DNA from 3 places in the Bacillus sp. JJ864 genome. Region 2 is predicted to be linked to each of the others. Evidence: riboswitches for the same ligand, from Rfam matches in the RefSeq annotation. Region 2 holds a riboswitch; each other region holds the start of a gene.
The links. Region 2 has a riboswitch for lysine ahead of V7024_RS16195 (amino acid permease). Riboswitches for the same ligand answer to the same signal wherever they lie in the genome.
Positions count from the first base shown of each region.

Region 1: it holds a riboswitch for lysine, as region 2 does, so the genes downstream of both, lysA (diaminopimelate decarboxylase) here and V7024_RS16195 (amino acid permease) in region 2, are expected to answer to the same signal.
Region 3: it holds a riboswitch for lysine, as region 2 does, so the genes downstream of both, V7024_RS23450 (aspartate kinase) here and V7024_RS16195 (amino acid permease) in region 2, are expected to answer to the same signal.

Region 1 is NZ_JBALLY010000135.1:24,459-27,749, reverse strand. It holds gene V7024_RS19140 (LTA synthase family protein) at 1-1,074, opposite strand, end outside; gene V7024_RS19135 (DUF3888 domain-containing protein) at 1,266-1,661, shown strand; lysine riboswitch at 1,751-1,932, shown strand; gene lysA (diaminopimelate decarboxylase) at 2,111-3,291, shown strand, end outside.
Region 2 is NZ_JBALLY010000100.1:14,791-18,081, reverse strand. It holds gene V7024_RS16205 (hypothetical protein) at 1-181, shown strand, start outside; gene V7024_RS16200 (hypothetical protein) at 241-570, opposite strand; lysine riboswitch at 850-1,029, shown strand; gene V7024_RS16195 (amino acid permease) at 1,162-2,580, shown strand; gene V7024_RS16190 (ABC transporter permease) at 2,647-3,291, shown strand, end outside.
Region 3 is NZ_JBALLY010000223.1:5,726-9,016, forward strand. It holds gene V7024_RS23440 (DUF4166 domain-containing protein) at 1-387, opposite strand, end outside; gene V7024_RS23445 (DoxX-like family protein) at 392-1,282, opposite strand; lysine riboswitch at 1,483-1,673, shown strand; gene V7024_RS23450 (aspartate kinase) at 1,907-3,136, shown strand.

The sequences.
Region 1 (3,291 bases), on a different contig from region 2:
ATATCCGAGTGTAGGATACATCAAATCACGATTCCAAAATGTTTTATCGTTTGAATGAAATACAGCAGAGTAATATCCATGTTTTTTTAGTTGTTCTGGTGTGGCTGTATATTCATTATTAGCATGTGTAAAGAAAACAGAGCCGCGATCAAGCGGATATAAAGAGTTTTCAATAATAAATTCGGCGTCTGATGTTTTCCCTTGTCCAGTTTGATGATAAAAGTTATTGAAATAATAGCTTTCTTTAATGAAGTCATTTAAAAATGGTGTAATTTCTTTTCCATTTATTTTTTGATTGATGACAAAACTTTGCGTAGATTCCATGGAGATTAAAATAACATTTTTTCCTTTTGCCACGCCGAACAATTCTTTATTTGCTTGTCTATCTTTTGTTTTCACATAGTTATCAATTTCAGAAAAGGTATCACCACTTGCGAAGGCACGCTGAGCAGACGATTTCGATTGCAGCGCAATATCATAAATATGATATGTATATAAGCCAAGATTTTTCACAACTGTTTGGCGATCAAATGAATGTGAAAAGAGTTGTGGTTTATAAATAACTGAAATAATCATTTGCAAGGCTAATGCTGCTGTTACACCACTAAAAAAGGTTTGTTTTTCTTTTCTCGATAAAGGAGTTGTGTCACAAAAACTAGGGAATTTCCGAGATAATATGGCTAAAATAATGGTATCTGCAAATAAAAGAAGTGTTTTATATGTAAATAGTTCTTTTATACTCGTTCCTAAATCAGCCATGTTATTCGTTTGAAATAATACTGGGAATGTTACAAAGTCATTGTAAAATCCATAAAACATGGCGTTGCCAAATAAAATAAATGATAACACCATACTAATACTAATAATGATACGATTTCGATATTTTGTTGCTAATAAAGCGAAACCGAAAAATAATAATAATGAAGCTAATGGATTAAAGAACAACATGATTTGTTCGAAAGCGTTATTGATCTTCATATCAAAAGCTAATTTGTATACAATATATGTTTTGATCCATAATAGGACGACTGCTATGAGAGCGAATCGTATTTTTGGAAACAAGCGTTGCATCATATTGGGCTCCTCCTACTACCTACAAGTAACCGTTCGTTTCTGTATATAACCGGTTACATATTTCTATGTTTTTTTGCTATGTGTACTATTATATAAAAACATAGTGAATTTGTGGATGCTTTTCTCATAATTGGGTAGAAAAAGGGAAGATGGATAAAATAATGTCATCGATGGAAAAGTGGAGGAGTACTATGAAGAAAATATGTTGTTTTATAGTAAGCTGCTTCATTTTACTTGGAAATCCAGCTCCTTTTTTGGCTGAACATGAACCGTTATTATTAGAAGATGCACTTTATTCGGTGCTGTTTCCGAGAATAAATGAAGCGATTCAAAAGTATTATGGAAAACAAAAGCCATATGAATGTCCGAAAATCGTTAGCATGAAAAAAATGTACAGCGGTACATATTTGTTCCGTGCTTCTATTGAAATAATTAAATATGAACCAGGGATAGGAGGGGAAAAACTCCCGCCGTTTGAAAAAGTAATAATTACCTTTGAAAATGATGATGGTGAATGGACTGTGAAGAATATAGGTGTAAAGCGCTTACCAGATAATACAAAAATAAATTGTCGTAAACCAATTTAAAAAAGTATTTGACAAATAAATTACTCATTTGCTATTGTTAATAGCAATAAAAAGGTGCTTGAAAATTAAATAGACTTACCTCATCTACACTCAAGGGTAGAGGCCGCGATAATCAAAAGTAAGCTATAGGAAATAAAGTGGTATTCATGATTATAGTCTGAAAGGGATTTTCGCCGAAATATATGAATACCCACTTATTCATATATTGGGACTGCATTAAATAAATGTAGTACTGTCATAAGTTTTTGACTTATGGAGAGCTATTAGGAGATGTTTGATGCGGTTTCTTATTTGAGAAAATAACACAAGTTTATTTTTTCATCCTATATTTTTCTAATAAGAAACGCGTGTGAACATTGTTCCGCGCGTTTTTTGTTTACCTAATTAGGGATAATATGAACAACTAAGGGATGTAATAGATGGTTTTGAGAAAAAAGGGAGGAATTCACATGTATTTACACGGCACAAGCCGCATTAACGAGCAAGGACATTTAGAAATTGGGGGATGCGATGCTACTGAACTTACAGCGACATATGGTACACCTCTTTATGTATATGATGAAGCAGCAATTCGTGAGAAATGTCGTGCATTTCATCGTGCTTTTAGAGAGAGTGGGTTCTCTTATCAAGTAGCATATGCAAGCAAAGCGTTCTTGTGCATGGAAATGTGCCGATTAGCTGCGGAAGAAAATATGTCGCTGGATGTTGTGTCTAGCGGAGAGTTATATACGGCATTGCAAGCAGGATTTTCAGCTGAACGTATCCATTTTCATGGCAATAATAAAACAGAAGAAGAGCTGAGAATGGCGCTAGAAGCTAATATTGGGTGTTTCGTTGTAGATAATTTTTTAGAACTAGAAATATTACATGATTTGGCGAAAGAATACGGAAAAGTTGCCAGTGTTCTGCTTCGTGTGACTCCAGGAGTAGAAGCGCATACGCATGAATATATTACAACGGGTCAAGATGATTCTAAGTTTGGTTTTGGTATTTCAACAGGGCATGCATTACAAGCAATGAAAAGTGCATTAGAAAAATCAAATTACAATGTGCTAGGAATTCATTCTCATATAGGATCACAAATTTTTGAAACTGCAGGATTTGTTCGTGCAATTGAAGTGCTTCACAAATTTCTAGAATTAGTGAGAAAAGAAATGGATTATGTAGCACCCGTATTAAATGTCGGCGGTGGTTTTGGAATTCGTTATACGGAAGGGGATACACCGCTTGCTCTTGGCGAATATGTGCAAGCTGTGACAGATGCGGTACGCGAGCAATTTACAGCATGTGAATATCCACTTCCAGAAATTTGGGTAGAGCCAGGTCGTAGTATTGTTGGTGATGCAGGAACAACTTTGTATACAGTGGGAGCGATTAAAGATATTCCAGGCATTCGGAAATATGTATCAGTTGATGGTGGCATGACAGATAACCTTCGACCGGCACTTTACGGAGCGCGTTACGAAGCATTACTAGCAAACCGAGCGAATGAATCTGCTGAAGAGGTTGTTTCCATTGCAGGGAAGTGTTGCGAAAGCGGGGATATGCTCATTTGGGATATAGCGCTCCCGAAAGTTGTTTCGTGTGATCTCTTAGCTATCTCTTGTACAGGGGCATATGGCTATTCGAT
Region 2 (3,291 bases):
AATCACATTAAATGGTTTAGTAGAGGGCGACAAAATTCGCGTATTTTCAGCAGGACGTGAAATTGACGGCAGAGGTGTTTTCATCCGCGTAGACAACAACAACTTCTTAGTTTGGGTTGATAGCCACGCAAATATCAACGTTACAAGTTTAAATACAATTAGCGTTCGTAAAATTTCCTAATTTCTTATAAAATTGTTTAACCCTCTCACAATAAAATACTGAGTCTATATCAAAAAGAGCTATATTCCCCCTTTTTGAATAGACTCTTTTTTTATAATATGTTTTACACTGTTTATATGACTAATGGTTAAATCATAATCTACGTTAATCCAATATAACCATTCATTTGTACACTCAATAAAGATACCTTCTATACTTATTTCCCCGTCAAATATTTCTATCTTATCTCCTAATGAAAAAAAAGAAGGCAATGCACTCTTTTCTGTTTTTTTACTTACATTCCTTTGTATATTATAGAGTAACCTCATACATTGTTCTAAAGAGGCCGCGAGTTCTTCATTTTGTTTTTTTAACTCCTCTATTGGATCCGTTTTTTCACAAGTATCCATTTCCTTTCCACATATAAAGCAGTTTCTCTTAAACCATCTCTCCATCAGCTTATCCCTGCCTCAAAGTTCTGGGGAAATAAAGTGCTCTCCATAATAAAAATTGCACTCTTCCCTTCTTTTATATACATATTGTATGATACAAATCCAGAAGTTGTTTCATTATTTTAAACATACTCTATTCTCACAATCATCCGATTATATTCATTTGCATTGACGAATAAAAATCCATTTGTTACCCTTGTTAATGTTAACTTTATATATAAATCCTCATTCGTATCTCGGTGAGGTAGAGGTTGCAATTATTAATAGTATGATTTGGGAGATGTGTGGCATCGCTGAACAAATCAAAAAGGAATAATTGCCGAAGCGAGAAGTATCCACAACGCTTTCTTGCTGGGTCTGCATTGAATAAGTGTAGGACTGTCACAAGCTTTTTGCTTGTGGAGAGCTATCGAGAGATATGTCCGTGGGTTTCTTAATAAGATTGAGAAGCGCGTGAACATATACGCGCTTTTTTGTTTTGTTTGGAACTTCAAACACATACATATCTCCTCGCTTGACTTGGTTATACTAATTTTGGAGGTAATTTCTATGCAACAAAAAAAATGGGGCTTTTGGGTACTCACTGCATTTGTAGTTGGAAATATGGTCGGAGCTGGTATTTTCATGGTTCCGAGTACATTAGCACAAACAGCTAGCCCTCTTGGTGTTACATTAGCTTGGTTAACAACAGGGTTTGGCGTGTTAATGCTAGCACTTGTTTTCGGTAATTTAGCAATTCGTCGTCCTGATTTAACAACAGGCCCGCAAAGTCATGCTTATGCACTCTTTTCTTCACAAAAAACAAAAAAAATGGCGGGTTTTAGCATCGTATGGGGCTACTGGGTTGCAAACTGGGCAAGTAACGTAGCGATCATTACATCATTTGCTGGTTATTTATCGCTCTTTTTCCCAATTATGAAAGATACACGTGTATTATTTTCAGTCGGAACGTTTGACATTGAAGTTGGAAAACTGATTACGTTCTCCATTTGTACCCTTTTACTGTGGGGAACACATCTCATTTTAACGAACGGCATAAGCGGTGCTGGGAAACTAAACTTCCTAGCAACTACAACGAAAGTAACAGGATTCCTTCTCTTCATCGTTGTAACGTTATTTGCCTTCCAAGCATCTAAACTTGGACAATGGTATACACCGATTATTGATAAAGAAGGCATTTCACACGGACTATTATCACAAGTAAACTTAGCTGCCTTAACAACACTTTGGGCCTTTATCGGCATCGAGTCAGCTGTCTTACTATCAAACCGTGCTGTTTCACCAAAAACAGTAAAACACGCAACTGTTGCTGGTTTATTGTTAACAGTTGGAATTTACTTAGGAATTACAATCTTAACAATGGGCGTTCTTCATATCGATAAACTGCAAGCATCTGAACGACCATTAGCAGATGCACTATCTGCAGCAATGGGGCATGGCGGCGGAAAATTAATGGCGCTGCTTGCACTTACTTCTTTATTTGGTTCTATTCTTGGCTGGGTTTTATTAAGCTCAGAAGTACCGTATCAAGCAGCAAAAGAAGGGTTCTTCCCCTCTTTCTTTTCAAAAACAAATAAAAAAGGAAGCCCGATTCATTCGCTTCGTATAACAAATATTATGTCACAAGTGTTCCTATTCTCAACACTATCCGGGTCAATTGCCCAAGCCTATACATTTGTTATTACCGTTTCAACGCTGGCCTACTTAATTCCATATCTCGTTTCACCAATCTTCCAACTTAAACTCGTGATGACAGGTGAAACATACGAAAATCAAAAAGTTTCTCGTATCATGGATGGAATTATTGCAGCGATTGCACTAATTTACGCACTATGGGTAATTAAAACAGGATCTTCTGATATGAAAACATTCCTGCTTGGCATCGGATTATTTGTCGTCGGATTTGCTTTCTATCCATTAATGAAACGTGATGAAAAGAAAAAGAAACAAAACGAGCAAGTTGCCTAAAAGGTAACTTGCTTTTTTGTGTACATGTAAAGACAGAAAACCTCTTTTTTAGGCGGAGCTTTTGTCATCCTTGCTTTTATAAAGTGGTGGAACATGTACATACATTGGACATTTAGAAATACAGAATTCGCTTCATACTGGTTACTTATTCGGATATTCTGCAATGCAGCCATTACATATACAATGTTTCAATTCACTTCCATTATGATTGTAGGAAGTATACTCCTTGTCATAGCGCTCTTATTTTTATATACGATGAACAAACAAAAAGGGTACATTCATTGGGAATACTTAATAGAGCAAGAAGAAAAAATGGACATGCGCTTTTATCAATTTGTTCATTTCTTTACAGATGTACCGCAAATCAAACAGCAAGTAAAACAAAGAAAATGGCTTACTACTTGGATGGAACGGATCCTATATAAAAAACGATCTCCTTTTTTATATTTGTATAGTTTATCCTTTGTACGTACTAACGATTACTTCGGTATGTATATACGTTTAACTTTAGTAGGCGGCTTTCTTTCCTACTATATTCCTAACTTGATTGGAAAAGGAACCACCGCGTTATGTTTCCTATACATATCATTTTTACAACTTCGCGCCCTTTGGAATTATTTTTCGGGAAATAGTATTGTAGCATTGTATCCAGTTTCAGTTGTGGACCGAAAGCGGGCTTTTATGACGTTTGTATATATAGTGAGTTTTATA
Region 3 (3,291 bases), on a different contig from region 2:
AAGCGTCGATACAAGCAAATGTGGTTCACCAAAATAATCGACAATTTCATTTTGTTTATCATTCAAATACATGACAGCATGAAAATAACGCTTTTTTTCACCGAACAAAAACATCCGATTCCATCTTACAAATGTCTCTCCTTCCCTGTCTTTCTCTGCTTTATTTTGGATAATAAATGGTACTTCTGTCCCTCTTTCTGAAAAGAACATCCGGAATTTTGCTGCTACTTTTAAAAACATTCTTACAGCAGCAGAACCTTCTGTAATTTCATCCATTTTCCCTTCTCCTGTAAAACCAAGTTCTTCTGTAATCGCATACCGTTTTTGTAATTTTGGATGTAACCGATGATAGGATTCTCCTAATAATGTTTCGTAAATGGAAGACAATTTTCTACTCCTTTCTACTTCTCTTACAATTCCTCGCTTGCGGTAAATCATTACTATTCATATAACCGATTATTGAGAATCCAATTAATATGATGTTTAACGTAATCGGATTAAAAGGTTGCATAAAACTAGCGATATTTGTAAATCCCGCCGCAACTGTCAATATTAATATTATGAAAGCATGAAGAAAAAATAATTTCTGTTTTTGGAAAGGTAACAACCAGATCACCCCAAACACAATTTCCAAAAATCCAACCATTTTAATCATTGCGGCAGCATCATTTTCTGAACCAATAAGCTTGGAAAGCATCTGTACCTCTTCTGGATGAGTATATAAAATTTTTGGAATAAGACCTTGATAGATCCACACAAAAGATAGCAAAAGGCAAATGAGATGATATGTAATAGCTCTTTTTAATAATAAACGCGGATGAAATCCTTTTTCTAACCACAATTTCAAGGCATCAAAACTCCAAGCTGTTGCCCACCCTAATAACGGACGAAATATATATGAATCTATAAATCTTCCTATACCTCCAAACTGCGTTTCAAAGCGAACCTTATTCTCATTCGGTGTATACTTCCAATAGCCTCTCCCTACCGAAATTAACGAAAGTTTACTATCTGTCCAAAATTTCAGTGACGAAATGCGTTCCCCGCCTTCTTTTTGTAATTCTCCTATTGATTCTCCTGCTCCAGCAATTTCAAGTCCGAAACCAATTTTTGTTTTATATAAAAAACGCTGTGGTTCGTCTTGGTTCTTCTCTAAATACGATATTTCTGTAAACCGGGCATCCCATTCCGTATGTATCTTTGGATCTTGTGTATACTTCCAAAGTTCATCCATTGTTGTTTCAATTTCCGTTTTTACATAAATAGGTTTTTGTATTTTCACTCCCACCCCTCCATTCAATCCATGTGTAAAATATTGTTAGAACTACTTCTTTTAACCACATTTTATACCATTTTTATTTTTTTCTAAAATAGTTTAAATTTTCAAAATAATTATAACCTACTTGATTTCTCTCGACATTTTGATTACTATGAAACAAATGTTACAAACAACTTCATACAACCAATTACTCTCGCCTAATGACGTGAGATAGAGGTCGCAACTTTTATGAGTATTCTATAGGAGACACAGAGATTGTCAGTGAATTTAGAGGAAAGGAAAAGTTGCCGAAATGTATATGTGCCTCTGAACATATACATTGGGACTGTTTTCGAATAGAAACAGAACTGTCATGTATACAGCGGCGGTGTATACATGAAGAGCTATCTACAAAAAAGAGAAATCATATTTTTAATGATTATCTTCTTTTTTGGCGGTTTTTTTATTAGCTCCGTTTTCTGTTTCCTTTTTTCCTGTAACAGCACCATCCTCACCTATTTGAGATGGTGTTTTTTATTTGCTTTCGGTAACTTACAGGAATGAGAGGGATCTATATTTCCCATCTTATGTGTAACAACATTTTTCCTAATTTAATTATCTATATTAACTTGAAAGAGGGCTCTTATCATGGAAATTATTGTTCAAAAATTTGGTGGTACATCTGTCGGAAATATCGACCGGATTCAACATGTTGCCGATTTAATCATTGAAGAGTATGAAAGAGGACACGGAATTGTAGCAGTCGTTTCTGCAATGGGACATAGTACAGATGAACTCGTATCTTTAGCTGCTAGTATTACAGATCAACCTAGTAAACGTGAAATGGACATGTTACTTACAACAGGTGAGCAAATTTCAATTTCTTTATTAACAATGGCTTTGCAAACGAAAGGGTACGAGGCAATTTCACTTACAGGCTGGCAAGCTGGGATTACAACAGAATCCATACATGGCAGCGCTAGAATTACCGACATAAATACAGAGCGAATTCAATCTTATATACAAAAAGGAACGATTGTCGTTGCAGCCGGTTTCCAAGGATTAAGCGCAGAACAAGAAATTACAACACTTGGTCGCGGCGGTTCTGATACAACTGCAGTTGCATTAGCTGCAGCATTACAGGCAAAAAAATGTGATATTTATACAGATGTAACAGGCGTTTACACAACTGATCCACGCGTTGTAAAAGACGCTTACAAATTAAATGAAATTTCCTATGATGAAATGTTAGAACTTGCAAATCTAGGTGCTGGTGTACTTCATCCACGAGCAGTCGAATTCGCCAAAAATCATAACGTTATGTTAGAAGTTCGTTCAAGCATGGAACAAGAAAACGGAACAATCGTAAGGGGAGAATGTAACATGGAACAACAATCAATCGTAAAAGGCATTGCATTTGAAGATAATATTACACGTGTAACAATGAAAGGCTTACAACCAGGAAAACTTTCCGCAGTCTTCTCTACATTAGCAAGCGCTCATATTAATGTAGATATTATTATTCAAAGTATTACAAATGAAGGAACTGTACATTTATCCTTCTCTATTCATTCAAATGACTTAAAAGAAACATTAGCGGTTTTAGAAGAAAATCGTGAATCAATGCAATATGAATCTGTAGAGTATGAAAGCCATTTAGCAAAAGTATCCATCGTTGGATCAGGTATGGTATCTAATCCAGGTGTCGCTGCGAAAATGTTCTCCACATTACAAGAAGAAGATATTCACATTAAAATGGTAAGTACATCGGAAATTAAAGTATCTGTCGTAATCGACCGCCTTCATTTAGTAAAAGGTGTCGAATCACTTCATGAATCATTTATGGCAAAAATTGAGCCTTTTTTATCAGTAAATTAAAAAAAGGAGCCGATTCCAAAAGCGCCTAGGTGCCTTTCGGAAATCGATTCCTTCTTACTTGTCCACCGATATTTCGGCGGAAATGATACATTTATCGGCGATTCGACACAATATAAAGTGAAACTTCCATCAGTGACGCCTTTTTCACTGATGGT